Regions from separate parts of the Pseudomonas sp. MWU13-2517 genome, predicted to be linked through region 4. Evidence: predicted binding sites of a transcription regulator. Region 4 holds the regulator's gene; each other region holds the start of a gene.

Region 1 (7,441 bases), on a different contig from region 4:
TGCACACGTATCGCCGAGTATTTTCGCGACAAGGGCAAGAATGTCCTGTTGCTGATGGATTCGCTCACGCGTTTCGCCCAGGCCCAGCGGGAAATCGCCCTGGCCATCGGCGAACCACCTGCCACCAAAGGTTATCCGCCATCGGTGTTCGCCAAGCTGCCCAAGCTGGTGGAGCGTGCCGGTAACGCCGAGGCCGGGGGCGGCTCGATCACTGCGTTCTATACCGTGTTGTCCGAAGGCGATGACCAGCAGGACCCGATTGCCGACTCGGCGCGGGGTGTACTCGACGGCCACATCGTCTTGTCACGGCGCCTGGCGGAGGAGGGGCACTACCCTGCCATCGACATCGAAGCGTCGATCAGCCGGGTGATGCCGGCGGTGGTCACGCCCGAGCACATGGCGCGAGCGCAGCACTTCAAGCAGTTGTGGTCACGCTATCAGCAGAGTCGCGACCTGATCAGCGTCGGTGCCTACGTAGCCGGTGGCGATCGTGAGACCGACCTGGCGATCGCCCTGCAGCCGCAACTGGTGACGTACCTGCGTCAGGGGCTCAACGACAAAATCAGCATGGGCGAAAGCGAAGCGCACCTTGCCTCGATCTTCGCCCCGGCGCCAGGCGGCTAAGCCATGGCCAGCACCCGCTCCTCGCGCCTGGCCCCGGTGGTGGACATGGCCGAAAAGGCCGAAAAGACCGCTGCCCAGCGGCTGGGCTATTTTCAAGGCCAGGTCCGCCTGGCGGAAAGCAAGCTGGGCGACCTGGAGCGTTTTCGCGGCGAGTACCAGCAACAGTGGATCGAGCGCGGCAGCCAGGGCGTTTCCGGCCAGTGGTTGATGGGTTATCAGGGCTTTCTCAACCAGTTGGAGACGGCGGTCGCCCAGCAGCGCCAAAGCCTGGCCTGGCACCAGAACAACCTCGATAAGGCCCGCGAAAGCTGGCAGCAGGCGTTTGCCCGGGTCGAGGGGCTGCGCAAACTGGTACAGCGCTATATCGACGAAGCGCGGGCGATTGAGGACAAGCGCGAGCAAAAGCTGCTGGATGAGCTGTCACAACGTCTGCCCCGTCAGTCGCAGTATTAGGTGTGGGGCTGTTCCCACATTTGCCGAGATCGGGTTCGCCTGCTAAACCTTGTTACACATGGCCAATGACAAGGAAGCAGTCGTATGTCGGTGACATCAGAAGTATCCCTGGATGGGAAGCAGTTGACGATCGCAATCAAGGGCCGATTCGATTTCGGCAGCCACCAGCATTTCCGTGAGGCTTACGAGCGTTTCTACAAGGTCCCTGACGCCTACACCGTCGATCTGAGAGAAGCCACCTACCTGGACAGCTCGGCCTTGGGCATGCTGCTGTTGTTGCGTGACCACGCAGGCGGTGACGACTCGCAGGTCACGCTGATCAACTGCAGTCCCGACGTGCGCAAGATCCTCGCCATCTCTAACTTCGATAAGCTGTTCGACATCAATTGAGAGTACTGGCCCCGATGTCCGAGCCGCTGACTGTCCTGATCGCCGAGGACAGCGATACCGACCGGCTGCTGCTGGCGACTATCTTGCGGCGCCAGGGGCATCACGTGCTCACCGCAGCCAACGGCGAGGAAGCCGTTGAGGTGTTTGCGCGTGAGCGACCTCAACTGGTGTTGATGGACGCGATGATGCCGGTGATGGACGGTTTCCTGGCCGCGCGGTGGATCAAGCAATTGGCGGGGGAGGCGCTGGTCCCCGTGATCTTTCTTACGTCCCTCAGCGAAAGCGCCGACCTGGCCGAGTGCCTGGATGCCGGTGGGGATGATTTTCTGCCCAAACCCTACAACCCACTGATCCTGGCCGCCAAGATCAATGCCATGGACCGTTTGCGGCGTCTGCAGGCCACGGTCCTTCAGCAGCGCGATCAGATCGCCCGGCATCATGAATACCTGCTGCAAGAGCAGCGTGCGGCCAAGGCGGTGTTCGACAAGGTCGCCCATTCGGGCTGCATCAATGCCGCACCGAACATTCGCTACCTGCAATCACCCTATGCGCTATTCAATGGCGACCTGTTGCTGGCGGCGTATACGCCGTCTGGAGACATGCACGTGCTGCTCGGCGATTTCACCGGCCATGGCCTGCCCGCCGCCATTGGTGCCATGCCCCTGGCGGACGTGTTTTACGGTATGACCGCCAAGGGTTATGACTTGGCGCAGACCCTGCGTGAGATGAATGCCAGGCTCAAGCGCATCCTGCCGGTGGACATGTTCTGCTGCGCCACCCTGTTGTGCCTGAGCCCCCAGCGACGCGTGGTAGAGGTATGGAATGGCGGTATGCCGGAGGGTTATGTGCATGAGGTCGCTACGGGCAAGCGCACGCCGTTGAAGTCACGGCATCTGCCGTTGGGTGTGCTGTCGATGGAGGCGTTTGATGACAGCATCGACGTTTTGCCGATGGCCCTTGGCGATCGGGTATTTCTGCTCTCCGACGGTGTGCTGGAGACCGCTGACGCCAACGACCAGTTGTTCGGCGCCGAACGCCTGCAGCAGGTGTTCGCCGCCAACTGCGAGCCCGACCGCCTGTTCGAAGAGATTGAGCAGGCTCTGGCGGCCTTTCGTGGTGAAGCGCGGGATGACGTCAGCATGGTGGAAATCACCTTGCAGCCCGGCCAGCCGCTGCGTGTGTCCGAGCCTGCGTACACCGACGGCAGCCAGGCGTGCCCTCTGGATTGGTCGGTGAGCTTCGAATTTCGCGCCCAGACGCTCAGGTGCTACAACCCGTTGCCCTATCTGCTGCAGTTGTTGCTGGAGATCCAGGGGCTGCGCGAGCAGAGCGGGGCGCTCTACAGCGTGATGGCCGAACTGTATTCCAATGCATTGGAGCACGGCGTGCTGGGCCTGGACTCGCAACTCAAGCGCAATGCCCAGGGCTTTGCCGACTACTACCGTCAGCGCAATGAGCGGCTGGCGCAACTGGACAGCGGCTATGTGCGGGTGCATATGCAGGTGGTGCCGACCACCCTGGGCGGCAAGTTGATCTTGCGCGTCGAAGACAGTGGTCCAGGTTTCGATGTGGATCAGGTACTGGCGCGGCCGCCGGATATCGACCGTCTGTCTGGACGAGGCTTGAGCCTGGTGCGCCAGTTGAGCAGCGATGTACGCTGGACGGACGGCGGGCGCAGTGTCTGCGTGGAGTTTTGCTGGAAGGCTCTGGCATAATCCGCTGATTCTTGATCAAGGAGCGAGCAAGTGGCTGAGATTCATCTGGACCCCGAGGTGCTGTCGGGTTTGCAGGACGTCATGGAAGATGAGTACCCCAAGTTGCTCGAAACCTTTCTTGACGACTCGCAAAAGCGCGTCGAAGCGCTGCGCAAGGCGCGGGATGATGCCAAGGCGCTGGGACGGATTGCCCATAGTTTCAAGGGCAGCAGCGGCAACCTTGGGGCTGTGCGGTTGGCGCAGTTGTGTCAGCGGCTGGAAGTAGAGTCAGTCGGGGCTGCCGCGGACCTGGGGGCGCTGGTGGATCAGATTGACAGTGAGTTCGCCCTGGTTCGGCCTTTGTATGAGTCGGAGAGGCAGAGGTTCGGGGTTTAGTTGTTGAAGTAGAATACGTTGACGTCTGTAGGCGCGAGCTTGCTCGTGAAAAACTTACAGGCGCCGCGCTCCTCCAGGACACCGCGTTATCGTTGACGTTTTTCGCGAGCAAGTTCGCTCCTGCACAAACTTGGCCCAACTCTTGCTCCACCTCCCAGCACAGCACTCTCGACCCCTGTGCAGTGGAGACCTTTACCTATGCCAGTCGCCCCCAATTCGCTCCTTCAGGCTGCTCCCGCAGCCAAGCCCCAAGCGCCCGCCGCTACACTTCCGGCGGCGGCTGCGGCCCAGCAGGACAAGGGCCCTGGCTTTGCTCAAGTGTTTGCCAGCCAAGGCTCGAAGCCGGCGGTGAAGACCGACGACACCCCGACTAAATCCACCCGTGACAAGCCTGCCGATACCAGCGCCAAGTCGGCCGACAACAACGACAAGCCTGCCGCCAGCAAGCCAGCGGTTGCCGATAGCGGCAATCCCTTGCCTGCCAACCCGCCGGCCAAGTCCGACGACAGCGCCAGCAGTGACGATACCAAGCCCACTGACCCGGCCCTGGCTCAGCAACCTCCCGTCGCACCCGTGGTCGACCCTGCAGTGATTGCAGCCGTCACACCGGTGGCTGTGCCGGTTCCCGTGGAGACACCGGTACCTGCTGCCGCGACCAAGGATGACAAGGCGAAGGATGACAAGGCCAAGCCGGTTGTTGCCGCACCGGTCGCGGCGACCGATGACGCCAACCAACCACCTTTCGATCCGTCGGCCGACCCTCTGGATTCGATGCCGGCCGTGCGTTTGGCGATGGAGCAGGGCGGACACGTATCGGCCAGCAGCCAGACACCGCAGAAAACTGCGCCTGCGTCGAACCTGGATCAGCCGACCGCCGCGCAGAATTTTGCGGCTGGCTTGGCCAACATGGTCGATCAGCAGACTGCCAAGCACAGCCCCGACGGCGGCGACAAAGCCTTCAGCGGGCTGATCGAAAGTGGCCTCAAGGATTTGAAAGACGCCAGCAGCGATACCCGCGTCGATGATTTCGCCAACCGCCTGGCTGCGCTGACCCAGGCCGCCACGCCGAAAACCGCGAACGCCTTACCGTCGGTTGCCAACGCGCCGTTGGCCATGCACCAGAGCGGCTGGACCGAAGACGTGGTCAACCGCGTGATGTACCTGTCCAGCGCCAACCTCAAGTCGGCCGAGATCCAGTTGCAGCCGGCAGAGCTGGGGCGCCTGGATATCAAGGTCAATATGACGCCGGACCAACAGGCTCAGGTCCACTTCATGAGTGGCCATGCGGTGGTGCGTGAAGCCCTGGAAAGCCAGTCCGGACGCCTGCGGGAGATGTTTGCCCAGCAGGGCATGGGACAAGTGGACGTCAACGTCTCCGACCAGTCCCGAGGCCAGGAGCAGCAGCAACAAGCTCAGGCCCAGGCCCAGGCACGCGTGAGTGGTAGTGGCGGACGCGGGGACAGTGGCGAGGGCAGTGGGCACGTCGACGTGGCTGAAGCGGTGGCGCCGATAACCTCTACGGTAATCGGCTCCAGTGCGGTCGATTACTACGCCTGATTCGTGCTTTGCACCGACCCCATGTGGGAGTGGCTCGCTCCCCTGTTTGATTGGCCTTGCCTGCGTGCCAGACAACTCTGGCATAACACTTGCTCTTGCCTTTCCGTAGATCTATGAATTCCCGAATAGTGACGGATTATTGGCATGGCGAAGAGCGACGACGCAGCAACTCCCCCCGCTGGCAAAGGTAAAGGCAAGCTCAAGCTGATCCTGGTGATTGTGCTGGGCCTGCTCCTGGCCATTGGCGCCTCCGTGGGCGGCACGTGGTACATCATGCACAGCAGTGCCAGCAAACCGGCTCCCGCCGCCGAGACCACCAGTAACGTCAAGCAACCGGCAATCTTCGAGCCGATGCTTCCAGCCTTTGTCGCCAACTTCAATCAGAACGGTCGTCAACGCTATCTTCAGGTGAGCATCACCTTGCTGGCGCGTAACCAGGCGGATCTGGATGCCCTCAAGGTGCATATGCCGGTGATCCGCAACAACCTGGTGATGCTGTTCTCCGGACAGAATTTCGACACCCTGGCCACCCCGGTCGGTCAGGAAATGCTGCGTCAGAAGGTCACTGCCAGCGTGCAGGAAGTGGCCCAGAAAGAACTCGGCAAAGTCGTGGTTGAGCAGGCGCTCTTCACTAACTTCGTATTGCAGTAGGATCACGACATGGCCGTGCAAGACCTGCTGTCCCAGGATGAAATCGATGCGCTGCTGCATGGCGTCGATGATGGTCTGGTACAGACCGACATGGCTGCCGAGCCTGGCAGCATCAAAAGTTACGACCTGACCAGCCAGGATCGCATCGTCCGTGGACGCATGCCGACCCTTGAAATGATCAACGAGCGTTTCGCCCGCTACACCCGTATCAGCATGTTCAACATGCTGCGCCGTTCGGCGGACGTGGCGGTGGGCGGGGTGCAGGTGATGAAATTCGGCGAGTACGTGCATTCGCTGTACGTGCCCACCAGCCTCAATCTGGTCAAGATCAAGCCGTTGCGCGGCACCGCGCTGTTCATCCTTGACGCCAAACTGGTATTCAAGCTGGTGGACAACTTCTTCGGTGGCGACGGGCGTCACGCCAAGATCGAAGGCCGTGAATTCACCCCTACCGAATTGCGTGTGGTGCGCATGGTGCTGGAGCAGGCCTTCATCGACTTGAAGGAAGCCTGGCAGGCGATCATGGAAGTCAATTTCGAGTACATCAACTCGGAAGTGAACCCGGCCATGGCCAACATCGTCGGCCCCAGCGAAGCCATCGTGGTCTCCACCTTCCACATCGAACTCGATGGCGGTGGCGGCGACCTGCACGTGACCATGCCGTACTCGATGATCGAGCCGGTGCGCGAGATGCTCGACGCCGGTTTCCAATCCGACCTGGACGACCAGGACGAGCGCTGGGTCAAGGCCCTGCGCGAAGACCTGCTGGACGTCGACGTACCTCTGAGCGCCACTGTGGCCCGTCGCCAACTGCGTTTGCGTGACATTTTGCACATGCAGCCGGGAGACGTCATTCCTGTGGAACTGCCGGAAGAAATGATCATGCGCGCCAATGGCGTGCCATCGTTCAAGGTCAAGCTCGGTTCCCACAAGGGCAACCTGGCGTTGCAAGTGATCGAGCCGATCACCCGTCGCTGATCCGCTCTAATTTATTGATGAATGTTTGCTCCGCCGAGGACATGTAATGGCTACCGAACACGAAAACACTTCCGCCGAAGACCAGGCCCTGGCTGACGAATGGGCGGCAGCCCTGGAAGAGACCGGCGATGTAGGCCAGGACGATATCGATGCGCTGCTGGCCGCCGACGCCGCGACCTCGTCGGCCGGTTCCCGCCTGCCCATGGAAGAATTTGGCAGCGTGCCGAAGAACAACGAACCGGTGACCCTCGACGGGCCGAACCTGGACGTGATCCTCGACATCCCGGTGTCGATTTCCATGGAAGTGGGCAGCACCGAAATCAACATCCGCAACCTGTTGCAGCTCAACCAGGGTTCGGTGATCGAGCTCGACCGCCTGGCGGGTGAGCCGCTGGACGTGCTGGTCAACGGCACATTGATCGCCCACGGCGAAGTGGTGGTGGTCAACGAGAAGTTCGGTATCCGCCTGACCGACGTGATCAGCCCGAGCGAACGCATCAAGAAGTTGCGCTGATATGAAGTATTCGATGGCGGGACTGTTTCTGGCGCTGCCATTGAGCGCCATGGCGGCCGAGCCGGTCGCGCAAGTGGCGGCGGCCCCCGTGGTCAGCAGCAGTGTCGGCGGCCAGTTGACTCAGCTTGTGCTGGGACTGTTGCTGGTGGTCGGCTTGATTTTCGTGCTGGCCTGGTTGATGCGC
Region 2 (7,441 bases), on a different contig from region 4:
TTGCTTTCCTTGACGGCGGTTTCCGGCAGACCCACCAGCGTCAGGGACGGCAGGCCGTTGGCCATATGCACTTCGACGGTCACGGCGGGGGCTTCGACGCCAATCTGGGCGCGGCTATGGACGATGGCGAGGGACATGCTCGTTCCTTGAGATAGGGCCACTTCTTGCGGTTTTTCAAGGGTAGACGAGGTGGGTAAGAGCGAAGCGGAGGAGGTTTTACAGAACGTATCCGGGAAGTTTCAGCGAACGATTGCAGGAGCGAACCCGGCTCGCGAAGAGCTCAAGGACGGCGCGTTTGTATTGGTTGCCCGCGTGATCCTGGACGATTTGCGCGAGCAAGGTTTGGCGTTTGTGGCGAGCGAGCTTGCTCGCGCTGGTACGCGAAGCGGCCCCAAAACCAGGCAACGCGCTCCATCTGAAGAAACATGTAGGCTGTATCGGGGCTGCTTCGCAGCCCAGCGCGAGCATGCTCGCTCGCCACAGGTTGATAGCCCCTCGCTCCTGCAGGTGCGCGCGTTACTCTTGGTTCGGCGTCAACCGCGCTTCCAGTTCTGCGACCTTCGCCTCCAAGCTTTCCAGCCGCGCCCGCGTGCGCGCAAGCACCACCATCTGGCTGTCGAACTCTTCCCGGCTGACCAGGTCGAGCTTGCTGAAGCCGCTTTGCAACAGCGCCTTGAATTGGCTTTCGATTTCATTGTGGGGCAGCGGGGTGTCGCCGCTGAGCAGGCGAGAGGCGTGGCCGCTGAGTGCGTCGAGGAGGTCTTTGGGCGCGAGCATGGGAAATATTCCGGAAAACTGTTGGGCGCCAGTGTATCACGCAGCGTCTATAGTCTTTTTCACGTCGCGAGGCGCACGCTTTTCGCGCAAGGGGGCTGGCGGCGGCGCACTGTTTTTGTGCGCATTGCTGTCGGCAAAAAGCCCCGAAGGTGGGCATAAGTGAGCAAAGGATTGATTTCGTTGTTTTTTACGGAGCTGGCAAGGTTTCTGCTTAGACGATCATGACCCATGCACTGATGCAGTCGCTGTGACGAATGCAGTGCGCCGACGGATCAGGGGTACAGGTTTCGTCACCAGTGGTTCGCTGGCGTCGCCACGGTAATTGCCGAGGCGACGATGCGTTACAAAGCCAGGCACTGCGCTTAGACTTGAGACGGGTTTGTTTTCCTGGGGCAAGTCCACCAATTCGGGAGAGAGTTTTCATGAAGCTAGTCACTGCCATCATCAAGCCGTTCAAGTTGGACGATGTACGCGAGTCACTGTCCGAGATCGGCGTGCAGGGCATTACCGTTACTGAGGTCAAAGGCTTCGGTCGGCAGAAGGGTCATACCGAGCTGTATCGCGGCGCGGAATATGTGGTTGATTTCCTGCCCAAGGTGAAGATTGATGTCGCCATTGACGACAAGGATCTTGACCGGGTTATCGAGGCGATAACCAAGGCGGCCAACACCGGCAAGATCGGTGACGGCAAGATCTTCGTGGTCAATCTGGAACAGGCTATTCGCATCCGTACCGGCGAAACCGATACCGACGCAATCTAAGCCGCCAAACCCCCAACGCCCCAGGAGAAAACAATATGACTCTGCGTAAATTCGCAGGGCTAGGAGCCCTGTTGTCCCTCGTAATGCCAGCCCTGGCATTGGCGGCGGACCCAGTACCTGCCCCAGTCCTCAATTCCGGCGACACGGCGTGGATGCTCACATCCACCGCGCTGGTGCTGTTCATGACCATTCCGGGCCTGGCGCTGTTTTACGGCGGCATGGTTCGCTCCAAAAACATTCTTTCCGTGATGATGCAGTGCTTCGCCATCACCGGGCTTGTCACCATCCTGTGGTTTGTCTACGGCTACAGCATGGCGTTCGATACCACCGGTATGGAAGCGGGCGTCGTCAACTTCAACTCCTTCGTGGGTGGCCTGTCCAAGTTGTTCCTGTCGGGCGTGACCCCTGCGAGCATCACTGGCCCAGCGGCGCTGTTCCCTGAGGCGGTGTTCGTTACCTTCCAGATGACTTTCGCCATCATTACCCCTGCGCTGATCGTCGGTGCTTTCGCCGAGCGTATGAAGTTCTCCGCGATGCTGATCTTCATGGGCGTCTGGTTCACCCTGGTCTACGCACCGATTGCCCACATGGTGTGGGGCGGTCCGGGTTCGTTGCTGGGCGATTGGGGCGTGCTGGACTTTGCCGGTGGCACCGTGGTGCACATCAACGCGGGTGTGGCCGGCCTGGTGGCGTGCCTGGTGCTCGGCAAACGTAAAGGCTTCCCGACCACCCCAATGGCACCGCACAACCTGGGTTACACCCTCGTAGGTGCGGCCATGCTGTGGGTGGGTTGGTTCGGCTTCAACGCCGGCTCCGCTGCGGCGGCCAACGGCACTGCCGGTATGGCGATGCTGGTGACCCAGATCGCTACCGCTGCTGCGGCGCTGGGCTGGATGTTCGCCGAGTGGGTCACCCACGGTAAGCCAAGCGCACTGGGCATCGCCTCGGGCGTGGTGGCTGGCCTGGTGGCAATCACCCCAGCCGCCGGTACCGTTGGCCCGATGGGCGCCCTGGTAATCGGCCTGGCTGCCGGCGTGGTGTGTTTCTTCTGCGCCACCACCCTGAAACGCAAGCTGGGTTACGACGACTCCCTGGATGCCTTCGGCGTGCACGGTATCGGCGGTATCCTGGGGGCGATCCTGACCGGTGTGTTCGCGGCACCTTCCCTGGGCGGCTTCAACGCAGCCACCACTGATATCGCGGCGCAAGTCTGGATTCAGTGCAAAGGCGTCGGCTTTACCGTGATCTACACGGCTATCGTGACCTTCATCATCCTCAAGGTGCTGGATGCGGTTATGGGCCTGCGGGTTTCCGAGGAAGAAGAGGCGGTCGGCCTCGACCTGGCGCAGCACAACGAGCGCGGCTACAACTTGTAAGTACACGAAAAAAAAATGCCCGGCTTGCCGGGCATTTTTTTGTCTGGCGTTTGTCAGTCCCAAGATGCTGTAACGGTTTTTGTGCGGACTTTGTGATGAGACGCACACGGCGCTTTTTACTGTGCGAATGTCTTACAGGCATGTAGGCGTATTCGGCACTTTGTTTTTTTCCAGAGCACGCTAGAATGCGCGCCGATGGGCGGAGAACTGTATGTGGCAACAGACCCTGATTACTTTGCGGGCCAAGCCCCGGGGCTTTCACCTGGTAACCGACGAGTTGCTGGCCGGCTTGCCTGAGTTGAAGGCATGCCGTGTGGGCCTGTTGCATCTGTGGCTGCAGCACACCTCGGCCTCGTTGACTGTCAACGAGAACGCCGATCCGGCGGTTCGCCGTGACTTCGAACGTTATTTCAACTTGCTGGTGCCGCAGGGCCAGGCAGGGTTTGAACACAACGACGAAGGTCCGGATGATCTGCCGGCGCACTTCAAGGCCAGTCTCCTGGGCTGCCAGCTGAGTTTGCCGGTCAAGGCCGGCCGCTTGGCAATGGGGACCTGGCAAGGTGTTTATCTGGGCGAGCACCGTGATCATGGCGGTGCTCGTAAAGTCCTCGCCACCTTGCACGGTGATGAGGCATAAGCCACTGGTTATCCAGTGGACGTTGATTTTTTTCCGGCAACCTTCGACAGAGGGTGAAGCTGGGCTATAACTAATCTGCTTTTCGCAAGTCATGAGGTAGAACATGAGCGACGATGATCTGGAAAACGACGACCTCGAAGTCGGTGATGACGACGAGACCGAAGAAGGTCTTGAAGCAGCGGCGGAAGACGTTGCTGACGACGACAGTGGCGATGACGTACCTGTTCCTGCGGCCAAAGGCAAAGCCAAGGCAGCTGTTTCGGTAGACGAGCTGCCGAGTGTCGAAGCCAAGAACAAAGAGCGCGATGCGCTGGCCCGTGCGATGGAAGAGTTCCTCGCTAAAGGCGGCAAAGTGCAGGAAGTCGAGGCCAATGTGGTGGCAGATCCACCCAAGAAGCCGGATAACAAGTACGGCAGCCGACCTATCTGAGGTCAGCCACCTGCTTGTAAGAAAAGCCCGCCGTCGCTGCGGGCTTTTTCATATCGGTTAGTTCCAGCTTGCCAGCAATTGCGGCAGCTTGGTCAGGTTGCGAATCTCCGCATCCGGACGCTTGTCCGCCTCCCATGCCTTGCCCGCAGGGTTGAACCACACCGCTCGAAGTCCCGCCTGCTGCGCTCCGGCAATGTCATCCCCCGGGTGATCGCCAATATGCACCGCCTGGGTTGCATCCACGCCACCCCGCTGCAACGCCTCTTGAAACAGCCGCGCATCCGGCTTGGCAATGCCGATATCTTCAGCACGCAGGGCAAAGTGGAAGTAGTCTGCCAGCCCCACACGTTGCACATCGGCGTTGCCATTAGTGATCACTCCCAGCAGGAAGTGCTGGCGCAAGGCTTGAAGCATGGGCTCGGCTTCGGGAAAAGGCGTGAGCTGATGACGCGCATGGATGAACGCTTCGAAGCATATGTCCGCCATCTGCTCGGCTTCAGGCTGCGGATAACCGGCTTCTTCAAATGCACGCAGCAACACCCGGTGGCGCAGGATGCTGATGCGGTGCTTCAACTCGGGATGCCGCTCCAGCACTTGCCGGCGCAGGTCGGCGAAATGTTCCAGCGGCAGGTCGCCGACCTTGGCCGCATGGGTCGCCAGCCATTCACGCATCGACGCTTCGGCGCTGATAATGACGGGCACGTTGTCCCACAGGGTGTCGTCCAGGTCGAAAGTAATCAGCTTGATACTCATGAGTCGCCGCCCTTGATGCGTTTGGCCCGTGGATGGGCGCTGTCGTACACCGTTGCCAGGTGTTGGAAGTCGAGGTGGGTGTAGATCTGCGTGGTCTTGATATCGGCATGGCCGAGCAGCTCCTGCACCGCCCGCAGATCCTGGGACGATTCGAGCAGATGGCTGGCAAAGGAGTGTCGCAGCATGTGTGGGTGCAGGTTCTGCCCCAACTCTCGTTCACCGGCCGCCTTGACTCGCATCTGGATCGCCCGAGGTCCGAGGCGTCGGCCCTGCTGGCTGATAAACACGGCATCGTCAGCCGGGTTGGCCAGGGCGCGCAGAGGCAGCCACAGTTGCAAGGCTTCCCGGGCTTTCCTGCCCACCGGCAGTACGCGGGTCTTGCTGCCCTTGCCGAGCACTTGCACTAGGCCGTCGGCCAGGTCCAGTTGGTCAAGGTTCAGGCCGGTCAGTTCCGACAGGCGCAGGCCCGAGGAGTAGAACAATTCAAGGATCGCCTGATCGCGATGGGCGAGGAAGTCGTCTTCAACGGCGCCATCGAGCAATTGCAGGGCGCGATCGGTGTCCAGGGTCTTGGGCAGGCGCCGTTCGCCCTTCGGCGGAGAGAGGCCGTTGGCCGGGTCGTGGTCGCACAGGCCCTCGCGATTCAGATAGTGATACAGCCCACGCACTGCTGATAGCAGGCGCGACAGGCTCCGCGAAGATTGGCCGGCCTGGTGCAGGCGGGCGATCAAGCTGCGCAGGCTCTGGATGTCCAAGGCCTTCCAGCTGGTGATCTGCTGTTTTTCGCAATGTGCCAGGACTTTGTTCAAGTCCCGTCGGTAGGCTTCCAGGGTATGGGGCGACACTTGGCGCTCGTTGCGCAGGTGAGCGCAATAAGCGTCCAGTTGCCGCTCCATGGCTAGCGTACCGCGCGCAAGGTGCTGGTGAAGCGTGGTAATACGCGGCCAAGCACTTCGGCGATGTAGGTGAGGAACAACGTGCCCACCGAACTCTTGTAGTGGGCAGGATCCCGGCTGGCGATGGCCAATACACCATGCAGGCCCTGGTGGCTGAGGGCGACCACGGCGGTGGAGCCGATCTGCTTGCGTTGTTCGGCACCAAACAGGAAATCCAGCTCGTGTTCGCGCAGGGTGCCGCTGATGGTCTTGCCTTCGGAGAGCAGGCCACCGATAGCCGTCTGTGCCTCGCTGCCGCTGACCCAGCGACCCACCGGCATCGGGTTGTCGCTGAACAGGATCAGGCTCACAAAAGGCACCTGGAAGTCCTGGCGCAGGCTGTCTTCCACGGCGATCACCGTTTCTTCCAAGCTGTTGGCGTCCATCAGGGTCAGAATCAGGCGGCGTGTCTTGTCGAACAGGCGATCATTGTCGCGGGCCACGTCCATCAGATGGGAGAGCCGATGGCGCATTTCGATGTTGCGCTCGCGCAGGATATTCATCTGGCGCTCTACCAGCGAGACGGTATCGCCGCGCTGGTGAGGGATGCGCAGGGCCGGCAGCAGTTCTTCATGGGTTACGAAGAAGTCCGGATGAGCCTCAAGGTACGCCGCGACGGCAGCGGCCTCCAGACTGTCGATCGGGGATGCTTGTGCGGGTACTTGAGGCTTATCGGTCATTGGTTTGGCTCACTCATAGACGGACCTGTCCTTCGTATACGCGCGAGGCCGGCCCGGTCATCATCACCGGGTGGCCAGGGCCTGCCCATTCGATGGACAAACGTCCGCCGGGCAGGTCGATCAGCAGCGGCGAATCCATCCACCCCTGGCTGATCGCGGCCACGGCAGCGGCGCAAGCACCGGTACCACAGGCCTGGGTTTCGCCGGCGCCGCGTTCCCACACACGCAATTGCGCGCGGGAACGGTCGATCACCTGCAGGAAGCCCACATTGACCCGCGCCGGAAAGCGCGGGTGGTGTTCGATCTTCGGCCCCAATTCATGCACGGGGGCGTTATTGATGTCATTGACCCGCAGCACTGCATGCGGGTTGCCCATGGAGACGGCAGCGATGTCGACGTTCTTGCCGTCAACGTCCAGCGCATAGCTGGCGGCCTGCTCGGTGGCCTGGAACGGAATGTCCGCCGGCACCAGGCGTGGCGCGCCCATGTTGACGCTGATCTGGCCGTCGCTGCGGACATCCAGTTCAATCACACCGCTCTTGGTCTCGACGCGAATCTGGCGCTTGGCGGTCAGGCGCTTGTCCAGCACAAAGCGCGCAAAGCAACGTGCACCGTTGCCGCACTGCTCCACTTCGGAACCGTCGGAGTTGAAGATCCGATAACGGAAATCCACCTCCGGGTTGCTCGGCGCCTCGACGATCAGCAACTGGTCGAAACCGATGCCGGTGTGACGGTCGCCCCACTGTTTGGCGTGTTTGGGCTGGATGTGCGCGTGCTGGCTGACGAGGTCGAGGACCATGAAGTCATTGCCCAGCCCGTGCATCTTGGTAAAACGCAGCAGCATGGCTTACTCCGGCAGCAGGCTTTCGCCAGCATACAACTCGGCTACCGTCTCGCGGCGACGCACTTCAAACGCTTGATCACCGTCCACCAGCACCTCGGCGGCACGGCCGCGGGTGTTGTAGTTGGAGCTCATGACAAACCCATAGGCACCCGCCGAGTGCACGACGAGCAGATCGCCTTCTTCCAGGGCCAGCTGACGATCCTTGGCCAGGAAGTCGCCGGTCTCGCAGATCGGGCCGACGATGTCGT
Region 3 (7,441 bases), on a different contig from region 4:
GGCCCTCGCCGTTGTCGCTTTGGCGGGATGTGCAGCTGATCCTGCGCCGAATGAACAAATGCGCCTCACCCAGCAAGCCTTGGAACAAGCCAGCGCCGTGGGTGCCAACACCGACGAATCGCCTGAACTGAAACTGGCTGAAGACAAGTTCGCCAAGGCCAAGGCGGATATGGCTGGCCAGTCCTACAAGGACGCGCGTATGCAGGCTGAACAGGCCGAGCTGGACGCGCGCCTCGCCGAAGCGCGGATTCTGACCCGCAAAAGCCAGGAACAACTGAACGTGCTCAACACCCGCATCACTCGCCTGCGCAAGCAGTTGCAGTTGGGAGACGCCCAATGAGCCCGATCATGCGTGGTTTGAGTTGTGTCCTGTTGCTGAGCAGTGCCGCCCTGGGTGGTTGCGCCAGCCAGCCCAACAGCGAGCAGGCATTGCAGCAGGCCGGCAGTGACTTCCAGAAGGTCAAGGAAGACGCCAACGTGTTGCGTTTCGCGCCTAAAGACGTGATTCGCGCGGGCGAGTCCCTGGCCCGTGCAGACCGCTTGTCCAGCTATTGGGGCAGCGGTGGCGACGTGGTGCATTACGCCTACCTGAGCCAGCGCTACAGCGCGATCGCCCGTGAGCATGCCGAGCAGGGCCTCAACGCCGAGCGCGGCACCAAGCTCGAACTGGAACGCCAGCGCCTGCAATTGGCCCTGCGCGAAAACAAACTGGCCAGTGTTCAGCAGCAGGGCAAGTGGGTCGAAGCACAAATCGCCAGCCTCACCACCCAGACCGACCGGGGCCTGGTGATGACCCTGGGAGATGTGCTGTTTGATACCGGCGAAGCTGAACTGCAGAACTCGGCCAACCGTACAGTGCTGAAGATTGTGCAGTTCCTGCAACTGAACCCCAAGCGTCGTGTGCGCGTCGAGGGCTACACCGACAACACCGGGGGCGAGCAGGAGAACCTGAAGCTGTCCCGCGACCGTGCCCAATCGGTGGCGGACCTGTTGATGGACCTGGGTATCGATGACAAGCGTATCGAGGTCGAGGGTTACGGCGACCAGTACCCGGTAGAAGCCAATGCCTCCGAGCGTGGCCGCGCGCAGAATCGCCGGGTGGAAATCGTATTTTCTGACGAAAAGGGCCAACTGGGCGCCGCTCGCTGAAAACTCGCCTTACATCAACTGTAGGAGCGAGCTTGCGAAAAACCTCAGCGATCACGCGCGCTGCCTGAATGAATGCGGCGCCTGTGGGTTTTTCGCAAGCAGGCTCGCTCCTGCACGGTACCGGGGCAACTCCTCCCACAGTTTTTGCTGTCACTCCCGCCCGCGCTCGACTATTGTGGCAACTGTCCCCGTACACTTCTAAACTGTGCCGGTATGTTTCACACAAAAATAAAATACCCGTGAAATCGAGTGCTGCGTCATGACCAATCTGTTGCTTTACCAGCGCATTGCCCAGCAACTGGCTGAGGACATCCGGCGCGGTGTCTATCAGCCGGGGGAGCGCGTGCCGTCGGTGCGCAAGATGAGTTCCCAGCTCAACGTCAGCCATGCCACGGTGTTACAGGCCTACGCCAACCTGGAAGACCAGGGGCTGATTCGGGCGCGGCCGCAGTCGGGCTATTACGTGCACCAGACACCTGCGCTGACGGCACCCACGCCGGACATCGCGCGGGTCGAGCGCCCTGGGTTGGTCACCCGCAGCAGCATCATCCAGCAGGTACTGGTCGAGTCGCGCCGCGAAGGCGTCTTCCCATTGGGCGCTGCGGTGCCGAGTGTCGACTACCTCCCGGTACGCGCACTGCATCAACAGTTGGCCAAAGTCACGCGCTTCCAGAGCCCACGGGCGTTCAGCTACATGTTCAGCCCCGGTTTCGAACCGCTGCGCCGCCAGGTGGCGATTCGCATGCGCGACGCCGGCGTGGTGGTGGACCCGTCCGAAGTGGTGATCACCCACGGTTGCGTGGATGCGTTGCAGATGTCACTGCGAGTGCTCACCCGTCCCGGCGACCTGATCGCCGCCGAATCACCCACCTATTATGGGCTGCTGCAACTGGCCGATCTGCTGGGGCTGAAGGTCATCGAGATCCCCAGCGATCCCGCCACCGGCATGAGCCTGGAAGCCCTGCAACTGGCGGCGAACCAGTGGTCGATCAAGGCGCTGGTGTTGACCACGCGCCTGAGCAACCCGTTGGGTGCGACCATGCCGGAAGAGCGACAGAAACAGTTGCTGCGCCTGGCGTCGGATTTCGATATCCAGATCGTTGAAGACGATATCTATGGCGAACTGATGTTCGAAGTCGGTCGCACCAAGGCCCTCAAAGCCTATGACCGCCTGGATCGAGTGATCTACTGCTCAAGCTTTTCCAAGACATTGTCGCCCGGTGTGCGAATCGGCTGGATGATCGCCGGCAAGTACCAGCAGGAAATCCAGCGCTTGCAGATGTTCAGCACCCACTCTGCCTGCAGCGTCACCCAGATGGGCGTTGCGGCTTACCTGGAGAACGGTGGTTACGACCGACACTTGCGCTACATCCGCCAGGAGTACCGGAAGAATCTCAGCGCGTTCCAACTGGCCGTGCAGCAGTATTTTCCTGAAGGCACGCAAATGACCCGGCCAACCGGCGGCTTTATCCTGTGGGTCAGTTTGCCGGGGCGGGTCAATACTCAGGAACTGCACGTGCGCGCCTTGCAACAAGGCATCAGTATTGCGCCTGGGGTGATCTTCAGTAATACGGAACAGTTCAACCACTGTATTCGCCTGAACTGTGGGACGCCGTGGAACCGCGAGGCAGAGCGGGCATTGATGACCCTTGGCATGCTCGCCAACCAGTTGTGCCAGGAAACGGCGGCAGGCTTTTGAGGTGTAGAAAGGGGACAGTTCGCCCGCATGGCTGATCACCGCGCTTGTCATGCCGCGCACAACAAGCGAGCATATGGCTTTCTGCCGTTAATGCTGTTGGCGATATGACCTCTATTTTTCGCGCTGTCTGGATGGTTGGCCTGTTAACCCTGTGTAACGTCGGCACTGTGCTGGCCGCGGCGCCCGTGAGTGAGACCAAGCCCGCCGCCCAGGCTCAGCAGAAGACTCCAGCGAAAAAAACGGCCCCCGCCAAAAAGAAAGCCGCGCCGGCGAAGAAACGTGCACCGGTTGCCAGCAAATCCAAGTCGGCCCATGAAGTGGCACAGACCAAGCTGCCGCCGGCGCAGTTGGACCTGTCTTTGCCCACGGACATGGTGAGGCACTTGCAGCCAATCGGCACCATGCCCAAGCCCAAGAGCGTGCCGTTGTTGCCGCCGATGTTTGGCGAAAAGCCATCTGATAACAGCGCATTCCAGATCAACGGCCGCTTGCTCAGTAATGAGATGAAGCTACAACTGCGTAACGAAGAACGGCGTGAAGTGGAAGGCGCCGCGCTGGATTTCGAATTCAAGCAGTAAACTTTTCCCTGCAACGTGACGCTCGCCTTTGACCATCTGTCGCAGACTGGTCAGTCATTTTTGTTTTGTGCGAAAAACCCCTGTTAGACCATTTTAAAACGGCTGTTTTAGAGCGTACTCTAGTCCGGCCATCTCTATTGAGCCGTCGTCGAGGACTGCTGGTCATGAAATGCCGTGAAGGCTGTGGCGCTTGCTGCATCGCCCCCTCCATCAGTTCACCGCTGCCGGGAATGCCCAACGGCAAACCCGCGGGAGAACGCTGCGTGCACTTGTCGGTCGAACAGCTGTGCCAGCTGTTTGGCCGTCCGGAGCGACCGGCGGTGTGCAGCGACTTCAAGGCGGATATCGAGGTCTGCGGCAACGACCAGGCCGACGCGATCCGGCTGATTGGCTGGTGGGAGCAGATGACGGCGGCTTGATGGGCTTTACTATCGGAACTTCAACAATAAGGAATACAACAATGGGTTCGCTGAAACGAATGGCGGTATTGTGCGGTTTTACAGTGTTGTTCGCTGCCACTGCCCAGGCGGAAGATTGGCAGGTTGCCAAGGACGAGGACGGTATCAAGGTGTCCTTGAGCGAAATCGCCGGCTCCAAGTACAAGGCTTATCGCGGCGTCACAGTGATCAAGGCCCCGGTTGCCAAGATCCAGGCCTTGCAGGAAGACGTGGCCGGTGCCTGTTCCTGGATTCACGAATGCAAATCGCAAAAGCTGCTCAAGCAGGAAGGCGACAAGAGCTGGACCTACACCCAGTTCAAGGCACCGTTCCCGGTGACCGACCGCGACTCCATCCTCGAAATCACCACCTCCAAGGCTGCCGACGGCACCGTGACCCGCAAGTTGCTGGAAGTGCCGACCTACCAGCCGGAAGTCAAAGGCTATGTTCGTGTGGCCCAGGTTGAGGGTTTCTGGAAGCTCGTGCCCAAAGGCGACAACCAGACCGAAGTGACTTACCAGGTGCACACCGAGCCAGGCGGCAGCGTGCCGTCGTGGCTGGCCAACAAGTTCGTGGTGGACGCCCCGTTCAACACCTTGAAAGCCTTGAAAGAACACGCTGAAAAATAAACGTGGTTGATCAGGTGCCTCCGACCTTGGGTGGAACATTTGCCGAGCCCCCAAGGTCAAGATAGATGTGAGCCCACACTTGGGTTTTATCGAGGAGGCACCGATGCAAAAGTGGCAGATTACCTTTGTTGATGACCACGGCGTGAAGTCCGTGGAGCAATTCGATTGCGCGCAAAAGCCCAGCCTCGAAGATGCGGCGCACATGATCCGCAGCAAGCTGGTGCCCGTGGCCGCCGAACTCGACCTCAATGACCTTGAGGGACGCCAGCCTGAGCCTACGGTCAAGATCCTCAAGGACCAGAACAGTATCCAGATTCTCGACATCTCACCTGCTGCCTGAACAATCCCTGTAAGTCATCCAAACCACCTCTGGTGGAGGTGATAGCTTCGCGCTACTCTGCAAACGAGATCAGCGAATGAATCGCTAAGGTCTGGTCTTGTCAGCTACATGCTTGTTTTCCAGCGGTGTTGTTATTGCCGTAGCTCCTGCGCCAGTACGGCGCAGGCTTCGGGAAGCACGGAAAGTCTATCCATCGGTTTGAGGAGGACGTTTCATGAGCACAGCCTATCAAGAAGATATCAGCACCCATGTTCTGCGCCGCATGAAAGAAGGCGGCTTCGACTTCTCGCGTTTTCACCCCATTGAGTTCTACGCCATTTTCCCCGATGAAGAGCGGGCGCGCAGGGCTGCGGGTCGATTTCGTGGGGAATCGCTGAATGCCCAGGTCAGCGCGCGCGACGATGGCGCGTGGTACTTGGAACTGAGCAAAATCATGTCCGCGACCTACGACGGTATAGGAGACTTCGAGCAAGACTTTGAAGCGGTGGTCGAGCCGCTGGGCGGGATCATCGAGGGTTGGGGCGTGAAGCAGGAGGTGCGCGGCTTGCCCATGTAGTTTGTGTAGGGCCTCAACGTATCGGCTGACCTTCGGGTCGGCCGATTTTGTTTGTGTCGTCTGAAAATGTTCTGAACTTGCGCTGCACTTTTTCGGCCTCAAAAAAAAGCCACCCAATGAGGGTGGCCTAAAGGGAAGAGCGGAGCGCTGAAGGCAGTTCAGCAGATGGAGTGATTATCCCTGGAGGCTGCCGGGCAATGAAATCAACTCTGTCTATGCTGTTGATAGTCAAAGCCCGCATTGGGATGAAGCGTGAAGCAAGACGGCGGGCATTCTTCGCACCAGGACGGTGCGGCTGGATTTCGCTGGTTATCCAAAAGACTGATTTATAAGTGTTTATGCCGATGGCACGGGCCTTGCGATGGTTCTTGCGTCCGGGTGACAAGGAGTACGGCATGATCCGCACTTATTACGACGAGATGTACGATGGGGCCGGCCAGGTCCGCCCCCATTACCGCGAATTCGCCCGCTGGTTGGCCGAAACCCCTGCCGAGCTGCTCGCCCAACGCCGGCGTGAAGCCGATTTGCTGTTCCACCGGGCCGGGATCACGTTCACCCTGTATGGGGACGAGCAGGGCACCGAGCGCCTGATCCCCTTCGATACGATCCCGCGCAGCATACCGGCGAGCGAGTGGCGCATTGTCGAACGCGGCTGCGTCCAGCGGGTCAAGGCGCTGAACATGTTCCTCGCCGACCTGTATCACGACCAACGCATCATCAAGGCCGGGATCATTCCCGCTGAACAGGTGCTGGCCAACGAGCAGTACCAGCTGGCTATGCAAGGTCTGAATCTACACCGCGACCTGTATTCCCACATCTCCGGCGTCGACCTCGTACGGGATGGCGACGGGACCTACTACGTGCTGGAAGATAATCTGCGTACACCGAGCGGTGTCAGCTACATGCTCGAAGATCGCAAGATGATGATGCGCCTGTTCCCCGAACTGTTCGCCGCCCAGCGCATTGCACCGATCGATCATTACCCCAACCTGTTGCTCGATACCCTCAAAAGCTCAAGCCCCCTGGATAACCCAAGCGTGGTAGTGCTGACGCCGGGGCGCTTCAACAGTGCATTCTTCGAACATGCGTTCCTGGCCCGGGAAATGGGCGTGGAACTGGTGGAAGGAGCCGACCTGTTCGTGCGCGATGACCGCGTGTTCATGCGCACCACCGATGGCCCCAAGGCCGTGGATGTGATCTATCGTCGACTCGATGACGCGTTCCTCGACCCGCTGGCCTTCAATCCGGCCTCCATGCTCGGCGTGCCCGGCCTGCTCGCCGCCTACCGTTCGGGCAACGTGGTGCTGGCCAATGCCATCGGCACCGGGGTGGCGGATGACAAGTCGGTGTACCCCTTCGTCACCGAGATGATCCGTTTCTATCTGGATGAAGAACCTATCCTGAAGAATGTTCCGACGTTCCAATGTCGTAAGCCTGACGAACTGTCCCACGTACTGGCCAACCTGCCGGACTTGGTGGTGAAGGAAACCCAAGGCTCCGGCGGCTACGGCATGCTGGTGGGCCCGGCGTCCACGGCGGCGGAAATCGAAGCCTTTCGCGCCCGCATCAAAGCCAAACCCCACGCTTATATCGCCCAGCCGACATTGTGTTTATCCACGTGCCCGACCTTCGTCGAAAACGGCATTGCACCGCGTCATATCGACCTGCGTCCCTTTGTGTTGTCCGGCAAGGAAACCCGCGTGGTGCCCGGCGGCCTGACCCGCGTGGCGCTGCGTGAAGGCTCGCTGGTGGTCAACTCGTCCCAGGGCGGCGGCACCAAAGACACTTGGGTGGTCGAGGACTGATGCCATGTTGAGTAGAACTGCCTCGGATTTGTACTGGATGTCGCGCTACCTGGAGCGCGCGGAAAACCTCGCGCGCATGCTTGATGTCAGTTATTCGCTGTCCCTGATGCCGCAAGACGGGCACGGTGACGGTCTGCATGAACTGGCCATGCCGTTGCTGATCACCGGCACCCTGGATGATTACCGTGAGCGCCACGGTGAATTGCATGCCGAACGCCTGCTGCACTTCTTTGCGCTGGATGCAGCCA
Region 4 (7,441 bases):
CCCATATCGACGCGGATTTCGTGCGCGCCTGCGAGATGATCCTGGCCAGTAAAGGCCGCGTTGTCGTGGTCGGCATGGGCAAATCCGGCCATGTCGGCAACAAGATTGCCGCCACCCTGGCAAGCACCGGCACCACGGCTTTTTTCGTACACCCGGCCGAAGCCAGCCATGGCGACATGGGCATGATCACCAAGGATGACATCATCCTGGCGCTGTCCAACTCCGGCACCACCAACGAAATCGTGACCTTGCTGCCACTGATCAAGCGCCTGGGCATCCAGATGATCAGCATCACCGGCAACCCGGAATCGACGCTGGCCAAGGCTGCCGAAGTCAACCTGAACGTACATGTCGCCCATGAAGCCTGCCCACTGAACCTGGCGCCGACCTCTTCCACCACCGCCGCCCTGGTCATGGGCGATGCCCTGGCCGTAGCGCTGCTGGAGGCTCGCGGCTTTACCGCTGAAGACTTCGCGTTCTCCCACCCGGGCGGCGCCCTGGGTCGTCGCTTGCTGCTGAAGGTGGAAAACGTCATGCATGCCGGCGACGAACTGCCCCACGTTCAACGCGGCACGTTGCTCAAGGACGCCTTGATGGAGATGACCCGCAAGGGCCTGGGCATGACCGTGATCCTTGAGACCGACGGGCGCCTGGCCGGGGTCTTCACCGACGGTGACCTGCGCCGCACCCTGGACCGCACCATTGATATCCACACCGCGACCATCGACGCGGTGATGACGCCCCACGGCAAGACGGCTCGCCCGGAAATGCTGGCGGCCGAAGCCCTGAAGATCATGGAAGACCACAAGATCGGCGCGCTGGTGGTAGTCGATAGCGCCGATCGCCCGATTGGCGCGCTGAACATGCACGACTTACTGCGTGCGGGAGTGATGTAAATGACCGACGACCTGCTGCAACGCGGCAAAAACATCAAACTGGCCATTTTTGACGTTGACGGCGTGCTGACCGATGGCCGCCTGTACTTCCTTGAAGATGGCAGCGAATTCAAGAGCTTCAACACGCTTGACGGCCAAGGCATCAAAATGTTGATGGCGGCGGGCGTGCAAACAGCGATTATCAGCGGTCGAAAGACCCCCGTTGTGGAACGCCGCGCACAAAACCTGGGGATTCCTCACCTGTATCAGGGCCGTGAGGATAAACTGGTGGTTCTGGACGAGCTTCTTGGCCAACTCAACCTAAGCTATGAGCAGGTCGCCTACTTGGGCGATGACCTGCCCGACCTCCCGGTCATTCGCCGGGTGGGCCTGGGCATGGCCGTCGCGAACGCCGCAGCCTTTGTGCGTGAACACGCCCATGGCATTACCACCGCCCGTGGCGGCGAGGGTGCTGCCCGCGAGTTCTGCGAATTGATCCTGCGCGCCCAGGGCAGTCTTGAAGCGGCCCACGCCGCCTACCTATAGAGCGTTTTATGCTGAGTAAAAAGATTCGCAACTTCCTGTTATTCGGAGTCATCGCCGCGATCTTCCTGGCGGTGGGCTACTGGAATATCAGCCCGGAGCGCTTCCTCGACAAACCTGTGGTACAGGTTGATGAAGGCGTTATCGACTATTACGCAACCAAAGCCTACAGCGTGCAGTTCCTGCCCGATGGCAAGGTGCAATACGAGATGACGGCCGACAAGGTCGAACATTTGAAAGCCTCCGAGGTCACTTTGCTGACCAACCCGGACATGAACCTGTACCGTGGCACCGAGTTCCCCTGGCATGTCACCAGCCTGCGTGGCGAAGTCAACCCGGACGGAACCCAGGTAGAGTTGATCGACTCGGTACGCGTTGCGCGCACCGACGAGCAGAAACGCGACACCATCATCACCAGTAGTCGTATGACCGTATTCCCACAACAGCAATATGCGCAGACCGAGCAAGACGTTAGAATCGACGGCGCTGGCGGTGTATCGACTGGCAAGGGAATGAAAGCGTATTTGAAAGAAAGCAGGATACACCTGCTATCGAACGTAAGAGGACAGTATGAGGCTCGTTAAAACCCTCCCTATTTTGCTCGGTCTGGGCGCAGCACTGGGAAGCGTGAGCGCCTGGGCTCTGCCGAACGATAGCCAGCAACCGATCCATATTCAGGCCAACGATGCCCAATTGGATGACAAGAAAGGCATTGCTACCTACACGGGCGATGTGATCATCACCCAAGGCTCGATGAAAATCACCGGCAACACGGTGACGCTGACGCGTACCCCGGCCGGCGACATTGACGTGGTGACTTCGGTGGGCAATCTGGCTTACTTCGAGCAGAAACAAGCCGCGGCCGATCCGGGACCGATGAAGGGCTACGGCAAGACCATCCAGTACCACGCCCAGCAAAACCGCATCATCCTGATCGATCAGGCCAAAGTGATCAGCACCGACGGCAACTCCACGGAAGGTGAAAAAATCACCTATGACACCGTGAAACAGATCGCCAACGCCGGCCGCGCCAATGGCAACAAGGTCAGCGCACCGCGTCCGCGTGTCGATATGGTTATCCAGCCGAAGAAGAAGGCCGAGTAATGGCAACCCTGAAAGCCCAGCATCTGGCCAAGGCCTATAAAAGCCGTCAGGTCGTGCGCGACGTCAGCCTTTCGATCGACAGTGGCCAGATCGTCGGCTTGCTCGGCCCCAACGGTGCCGGCAAGACCACTTGCTTCTATATGATCGTCGGCCTGGTCCAGGCGGATCAGGGTCGCGTATTGATCGATGACCTGGATGTCAGTCACCAGCCAATGCACGGTCGTGCTCGGGCCGGTATCGGCTATCTACCCCAGGAAGCGTCGATCTTCCGCAAACTGTCGGTAGCCGACAACATCATGGCGATCCTGGAGACCCGCAAGGAACTCGACCGCGATGGCCGCCGCAAGGAACTGGAAAGCCTGCTGCAGGAATTCCACATCAACCACATTCGCGACAATCTCGGCATGAGCCTGTCCGGTGGTGAGCGGCGCCGAGTGGAGATCGCCCGCGCCTTGGCCACCGCACCGAAGTTCATCCTGCTGGACGAACCGTTTGCCGGTGTCGACCCGATCTCGGTTGGCGACATCAAACAGATCATCCACCATCTGAAGGCCAAGGGCATCGGCGTGTTGATCACCGACCACAACGTTCGCGAGACGCTCGATATCTGTGAAACCGCCTATATCGTCAACGATGGTCAGTTGATCGCCGAAGGTGACTCGGCAACCATCCTGGCCAACGAACTGGTCAAGGAAGTGTACCTGGGCCACGAGTTCCGCCTGTAAACACCGCGGTGTCACGGCTGTTCGCCAATGCGCGCGGTAGTCAATAAAAACCTCAGGCTTTTTATTGTTACCGTGCTCTAGGCAAAGCCCCCGATATCAGGCATATAATTTGCTTATGTTTGGCGCTCACGCGCCCTGTCGTGGATGGCGCAATGCGCCGGCGAATAAGGTGTTAAGCCCCTGCCATGAAACCATCGCTAGTCCTGAGAATGGGCCAGCAGCTGACGATGACACCGCAGCTGCAACAGGCCATCCGCCTGCTCCAATTGTCAACCCTGGACCTGCAACAGGAAATCCAGGAGGCGCTGGAGTCCAATCCGATGCTCGAACGCCAGGAAGAAGGCGACGACTTCGATAATACAGACCCGCTGGCCGATAACATCGAGCAAAAACCCAACGCCGACGTGCAGGAACCTTCCTATCAGGAAACCGCCCCTACGGTGGACAACCTGGAGGATGGCGAATGGAACGAACGTATTCCCAACGATCTTCCCGTGGATACCGCGTGGGAAGACGTCTACCAGACCAGCGCCAGCAGCCTGCCCAGCAACGACGATGACGAGTGGGATTTCACTACCCGTACGTCCGTCGGCGAGAGCCTGCAAAGTCATTTGTTGTGGCAATTGAACCTGGCACCGATGTCCGACACCGACCGCCTGATCGCCGTCACCCTGATCGATTGCATCAACAACCAGGGCTACCTGGACGAAACCCTTGAGGAAATCCTCGAGGCATTCGACCCGGAACTGGACATCGAGCTGGACGAGATCGAAGCCGTCCTGCACCGCATCCAGCAGTTCGAACCCGCCGGCATAGGCGCCCGCACGCTCAGCGAGTGCCTGCTGCTGCAACTGCGCCAAATGCCCGCCAAGACCCCTTGGCTCACCGAGGCCCAACGCCTGGTCACCGACTATATCGACCTGCTGGGAAGCCGCGACTACAGCCAGCTGATGCGCCGCATGAAGCTCAAGGAAGATGACCTGCGCCAGGTGATCGAGCTGGTACAGAGCCTCAACCCGCGTCCAGGCTCACAGATCGAGTCCAGCGAAGCCGAGTATGTCGTTCCCGATGTAATCGTTCGAAAGGACAATGAGCGCTGGCTCGTCGAACTCAACCAGGAGTCGGTGCCGCGCCTGCGAGTCAACCCGCAATACGCGGGTTTTGTACGCCGCGCCGACACCAGCGCCGACAATACCTTCATGCGTAACCAACTGCAGGAAGCGCGCTGGTTCATCAAGAGCCTGCAAAGCCGCAACGAAACCCTGATGAAGGTGGCCACCCAGATCGTCGAGCACCAGCGCGGCTTCCTGGAGTATGGCGACGAAGCGATGAAGCCGCTTGTCCTGCACGACATCGCAGAAGCAGTGGGCATGCACGAATCGACGATCTCCCGGGTAACCACGCAAAAATTCATGCATACCCCACGGGGTATTTATGAGTTGAAATACTTTTTCTCCAGCCACGTCAGCACCTCCGAAGGCGGCGAATGCTCGTCCACGGCAATCCGCGCGATCATCAAAAAACTGGTTGCCGCGGAAAATCAGAAAAAGCCATTGAGTGACAGTAAGATCGCTGGTTTACTGGAGGCACAAGGCATTCAGGTCGCCCGTCGAACCGTCGCCAAGTACCGCGAGTCCCTCGGGATCGCGCCTTCCAGCGAGCGTAAGCGTTTGATGTGACGGGCGGGCCATAGCGTTCCAGTGGCAGGTATTCCTACCTGCCGCTTTATGCACTGGCAACGAAGGAGAAGCTGTATGCAAGTCAACATCAGTGGACACCATGTAGAAGTCACCCCTCCATTGCGCGACTATGTCGAGCAAAAGCTGAAGCGGCTCGAGGGTCATTTTGACAAGATCACCAATGTGCAAGTCATCATGAAGGTCGACAAGCTTCAGCAGAAAATCGAGGCAACCCTGCAGATTCCCGGCGGAGAAGTAGTCGCCAACGCTGAGCATGAAGACATGTATGCATCTATCGATGCCCTGACCGACAAGCTTGACCGCCAACTTAAAAAGCATAAGGAAAAGAATCTGCACCTGATGCAAGGTACAGGTCGCTAACTCCCTCCCCATGATCCGACTTGAAACCATCCTGACCCCCGGCCGTTCCCTCGTGAACGTGCCGGGCGGCAGCAAGAAAAAAGCCCTCGAACAAATTGCCAACCTGATCCACCGCGAAGTGCCGGATCTGGAGATGCAGGATGTCTTCGAGGCACTGGTTGCCCGTGAAAAACTCGGTTCCACCGGTTTTGGCAACGGCATCGCCATTCCTCACTGCCGACTCAAAGGCTGCGAGTCCCCGGTGAGCGCCCTGCTGCACCTGGAAGCCCCCATCGATTTCGACGCCATCGACGGCGCCCCTGTCGACCTGTTGTTTGTTTTGCTGGTCCCACAAGCCGCCACCGATGCGCACCTGGAATTGCTTCGGCAGATAGCCAGCATGCTCGACCGCAAGGAAGTACGCGACAAATTGCGCAGTGCCGCCAGCAACGAGGCGCTCTATCAGGTTGTCCTGGATGAACAAAACGGGCAGTAATCATGCGTTTGATCATCGTCAGCGGCCGTTCCGGCTCAGGTAAAAGCACTGCTCTCAATGTTCTTGAGGACAACGGCTTTTATTGCATCGACAACTTGCCCGCCGGTCTACTGCCGGAATTGGCGGAACGTGCATTGATCCATACTGAACTCGCGCAACCGTTGGTGGCCGTATCGATTGATGCCCGCAACCTGCCCAGCCACCTCTCCCGGTTCCCTGAGTTGCTCGAGGAAGTTCGCGCCAAGCATATTCATTGCGACGTGCTGTATCTGGATGCCGACGAAGAGACGCTGCTCAAGCGCTTCTCCGAAACCCGGCGGCGCCATCCGCTCAGCAGCCCGCATCGCTCCCTCGCCGAAGCCATCGAGGACGAAACCAAGCTGCTTGGGCCGATCATTGACCTCGCCGACCTCAAGATCAACACCACCAGCCTCAACCTGTACCAACTGCGCGACGCAATCAAGCTGCGCCTGTTAAACCAGCCCGAGCCCGGCACCGCATTTCTGGTGGAGTCGTTCGGCTTCAAGCGCGGCATGCCGGTGGATGCCGACCTGGTGTTCGATGTCCGCTGCCTGCCTAACCCCTACTGGAAGCCAGAACTGCGTGATCAGTCCGGGCTGGATCAACCCGTAGCCGATTACCTTGCAGCGCAGCCGGATGTGGAGGAGATGTTCCAGGACATTTACAGCTACCTGATCAAATGGTTGCCGCGGTTCGCCGCAAGCAACCGGGCCTATGTCACGATTGCCGTCGGTTGCACCGGAGGCCATCACCGTTCCGTCTATCTGACCGAACGCTTGGGCCAGGCTTTGCAACAAACCCTCAAGAACGTCCAGGTTCGCCACCGCGACCTTAGCTGAAAGGAACACCCCCGCGATGCCCGCTCTGGAAATTGAAATCATCAACAAGCTGGGCTTGCATGCCCGGGCCTCTGCCAAGTTCGTCGGCGTTGCCGGGCAGTTCCCCTGCCAGATTCGCGCCGGGCGCACCCCCGAGTCCATGGTCGATGGTAAAAGCATCATGGCCATGATGATGCTGGCTGCCGGCAAGGGCACGCGGATTCACCTGAAGACGGAAGGCGAGCAGGAACAGGAAGCGATGGACGCCTTGGTGAAGTTGATCAACAACTACTTCGATGAGGGTGAGTAAACTCACCCTAGAACACTGCGTGACGCTGAAAAGGCGTCACCCCAAGGCAGTATCCATAACCATCATCAGGCAAAACCCGATACACAGCCCCAGGCTGGCGAGCTTTTCGTGACCGTTGCGCCTCGATTCGGGGATCACTTCATGGGTCACCACCAACAACATCGCACCCGCGGCCAACGCCAGCCCCAAAGGCAATAGCAGTTCGGCCAGGCTGACCAGCCATGCGCAAGTCACCGCGAAAACAGGCTCGACCAACCCTGAGGCGGCACCGATCAAGAACGCCTTGACCCGCGACATCCCCGCCCCTGCCAATACCAGCGCAATCACCAGACCTTCGGGCACATCCTGCAGGGCAACCCCCATGGCCAGGCTGTCGGCATCCGGCATGCCACCGCCGGCAGACACGCCCACCGCCATACCTTCTGGAATGTTGTGCGCAATGATGGCGAACACAAACAGCCAAATGCGTGGCGGGATCACCGGTTTGCCTGGCGTGCCCAGCAACATTTC

The links. Region 4 encodes sigma-54, which starts transcription at its own class of promoters, with help from an activator protein. Its sites were predicted from a motif close to ANTGGCATNNANNTTGCTNT; they were not measured.
Region 1: the regulator sigma-54 is predicted to act here: its motif matches at 3,687-3,706, upstream of M5B97_RS08675 (flagellar hook-length control protein FliK).
Region 2: the regulator sigma-54 is predicted to act here: its motif matches at 972-991, upstream of glnK (P-II family nitrogen regulator).
Region 3: the regulator sigma-54 is predicted to act here: its motif matches at 5,732-5,751, upstream of M5B97_RS09920 (circularly permuted type 2 ATP-grasp protein).

Annotation. Positions count from the first base shown of each region.
Region 1 is NZ_JALMFA010000005.1:18,838-26,278, reverse strand. It holds gene fliI (flagellar protein export ATPase FliI) at 1-624, shown strand, start outside; gene fliJ (flagellar export protein FliJ) at 628-1,077, shown strand; gene M5B97_RS08690 (STAS domain-containing protein) at 1,162-1,467, shown strand; gene M5B97_RS08685 (fused response regulator/phosphatase) at 1,464-3,182, shown strand; gene M5B97_RS08680 (Hpt domain-containing protein) at 3,213-3,557, shown strand; gene M5B97_RS08675 (flagellar hook-length control protein FliK) at 3,756-5,114, shown strand; gene fliL (flagellar basal body-associated protein FliL) at 5,259-5,765, shown strand; gene fliM (flagellar motor switch protein FliM) at 5,775-6,743, shown strand; gene fliN (flagellar motor switch protein FliN) at 6,790-7,257, shown strand; gene fliO (flagellar biosynthetic protein FliO) at 7,259-7,441, shown strand, end outside.
Region 2 is NZ_JALMFA010000003.1:283,187-290,627, reverse strand. It holds gene M5B97_RS06415 (YifB family Mg chelatase-like AAA ATPase) at 1-137, opposite strand, end outside; gene M5B97_RS06410 (accessory factor UbiK family protein) at 517-777, opposite strand; gene glnK (P-II family nitrogen regulator) at 1,200-1,538, shown strand; gene M5B97_RS06400 (ammonium transporter) at 1,574-2,914, shown strand; gene M5B97_RS06395 (secondary thiamine-phosphate synthase enzyme YjbQ) at 3,126-3,551, shown strand; gene sutA (transcriptional regulator SutA) at 3,655-3,981, shown strand; gene M5B97_RS06385 (HAD-IA family hydrolase) at 4,039-4,734, opposite strand; gene xerC (tyrosine recombinase XerC) at 4,731-5,630, opposite strand; gene M5B97_RS06375 (DUF484 family protein) at 5,633-6,349, opposite strand; gene dapF (diaminopimelate epimerase) at 6,363-7,193, opposite strand; gene lysA (diaminopimelate decarboxylase) at 7,197-7,441, opposite strand, start outside.
Region 3 is NZ_JALMFA010000005.1:301,671-309,111, reverse strand. It holds gene M5B97_RS09960 (DUF4398 domain-containing protein) at 1-340, shown strand, start outside; gene M5B97_RS09955 (OmpA family protein) at 337-1,149, shown strand; gene M5B97_RS09950 (PLP-dependent aminotransferase family protein) at 1,409-2,848, shown strand; gene M5B97_RS09945 (translation initiation factor 2) at 2,953-3,426, shown strand; gene M5B97_RS09940 (YkgJ family cysteine cluster protein) at 3,591-3,845, shown strand; gene M5B97_RS09935 (START domain-containing protein) at 3,887-4,492, shown strand; gene M5B97_RS09930 (hypothetical protein) at 4,596-4,832, shown strand; gene M5B97_RS09925 (ribonuclease E inhibitor RraB) at 5,047-5,388, shown strand; gene M5B97_RS09920 (circularly permuted type 2 ATP-grasp protein) at 5,784-7,193, shown strand; gene M5B97_RS09915 (alpha-E domain-containing protein) at 7,198-7,441, shown strand, end outside.
Region 4 is NZ_JALMFA010000010.1:132,875-140,315, reverse strand. It holds gene M5B97_RS16265 (KpsF/GutQ family sugar-phosphate isomerase) at 1-896, shown strand, start outside; gene M5B97_RS16260 (HAD family hydrolase) at 897-1,421, shown strand; gene lptC (LPS export ABC transporter periplasmic protein LptC) at 1,430-2,002, shown strand; gene lptA (lipopolysaccharide transport periplasmic protein LptA) at 1,989-2,522, shown strand; gene lptB (LPS export ABC transporter ATP-binding protein) at 2,522-3,247, shown strand; gene M5B97_RS16240 (RNA polymerase factor sigma-54) at 3,433-4,926, shown strand; gene raiA (ribosome-associated translation inhibitor RaiA) at 5,002-5,307, shown strand; gene ptsN (PTS IIA-like nitrogen regulatory protein PtsN) at 5,318-5,782, shown strand; gene rapZ (RNase adapter RapZ) at 5,785-6,642, shown strand; gene M5B97_RS16220 (HPr family phosphocarrier protein) at 6,659-6,931, shown strand; gene M5B97_RS16215 (ZIP family metal transporter) at 6,968-7,441, opposite strand, start outside.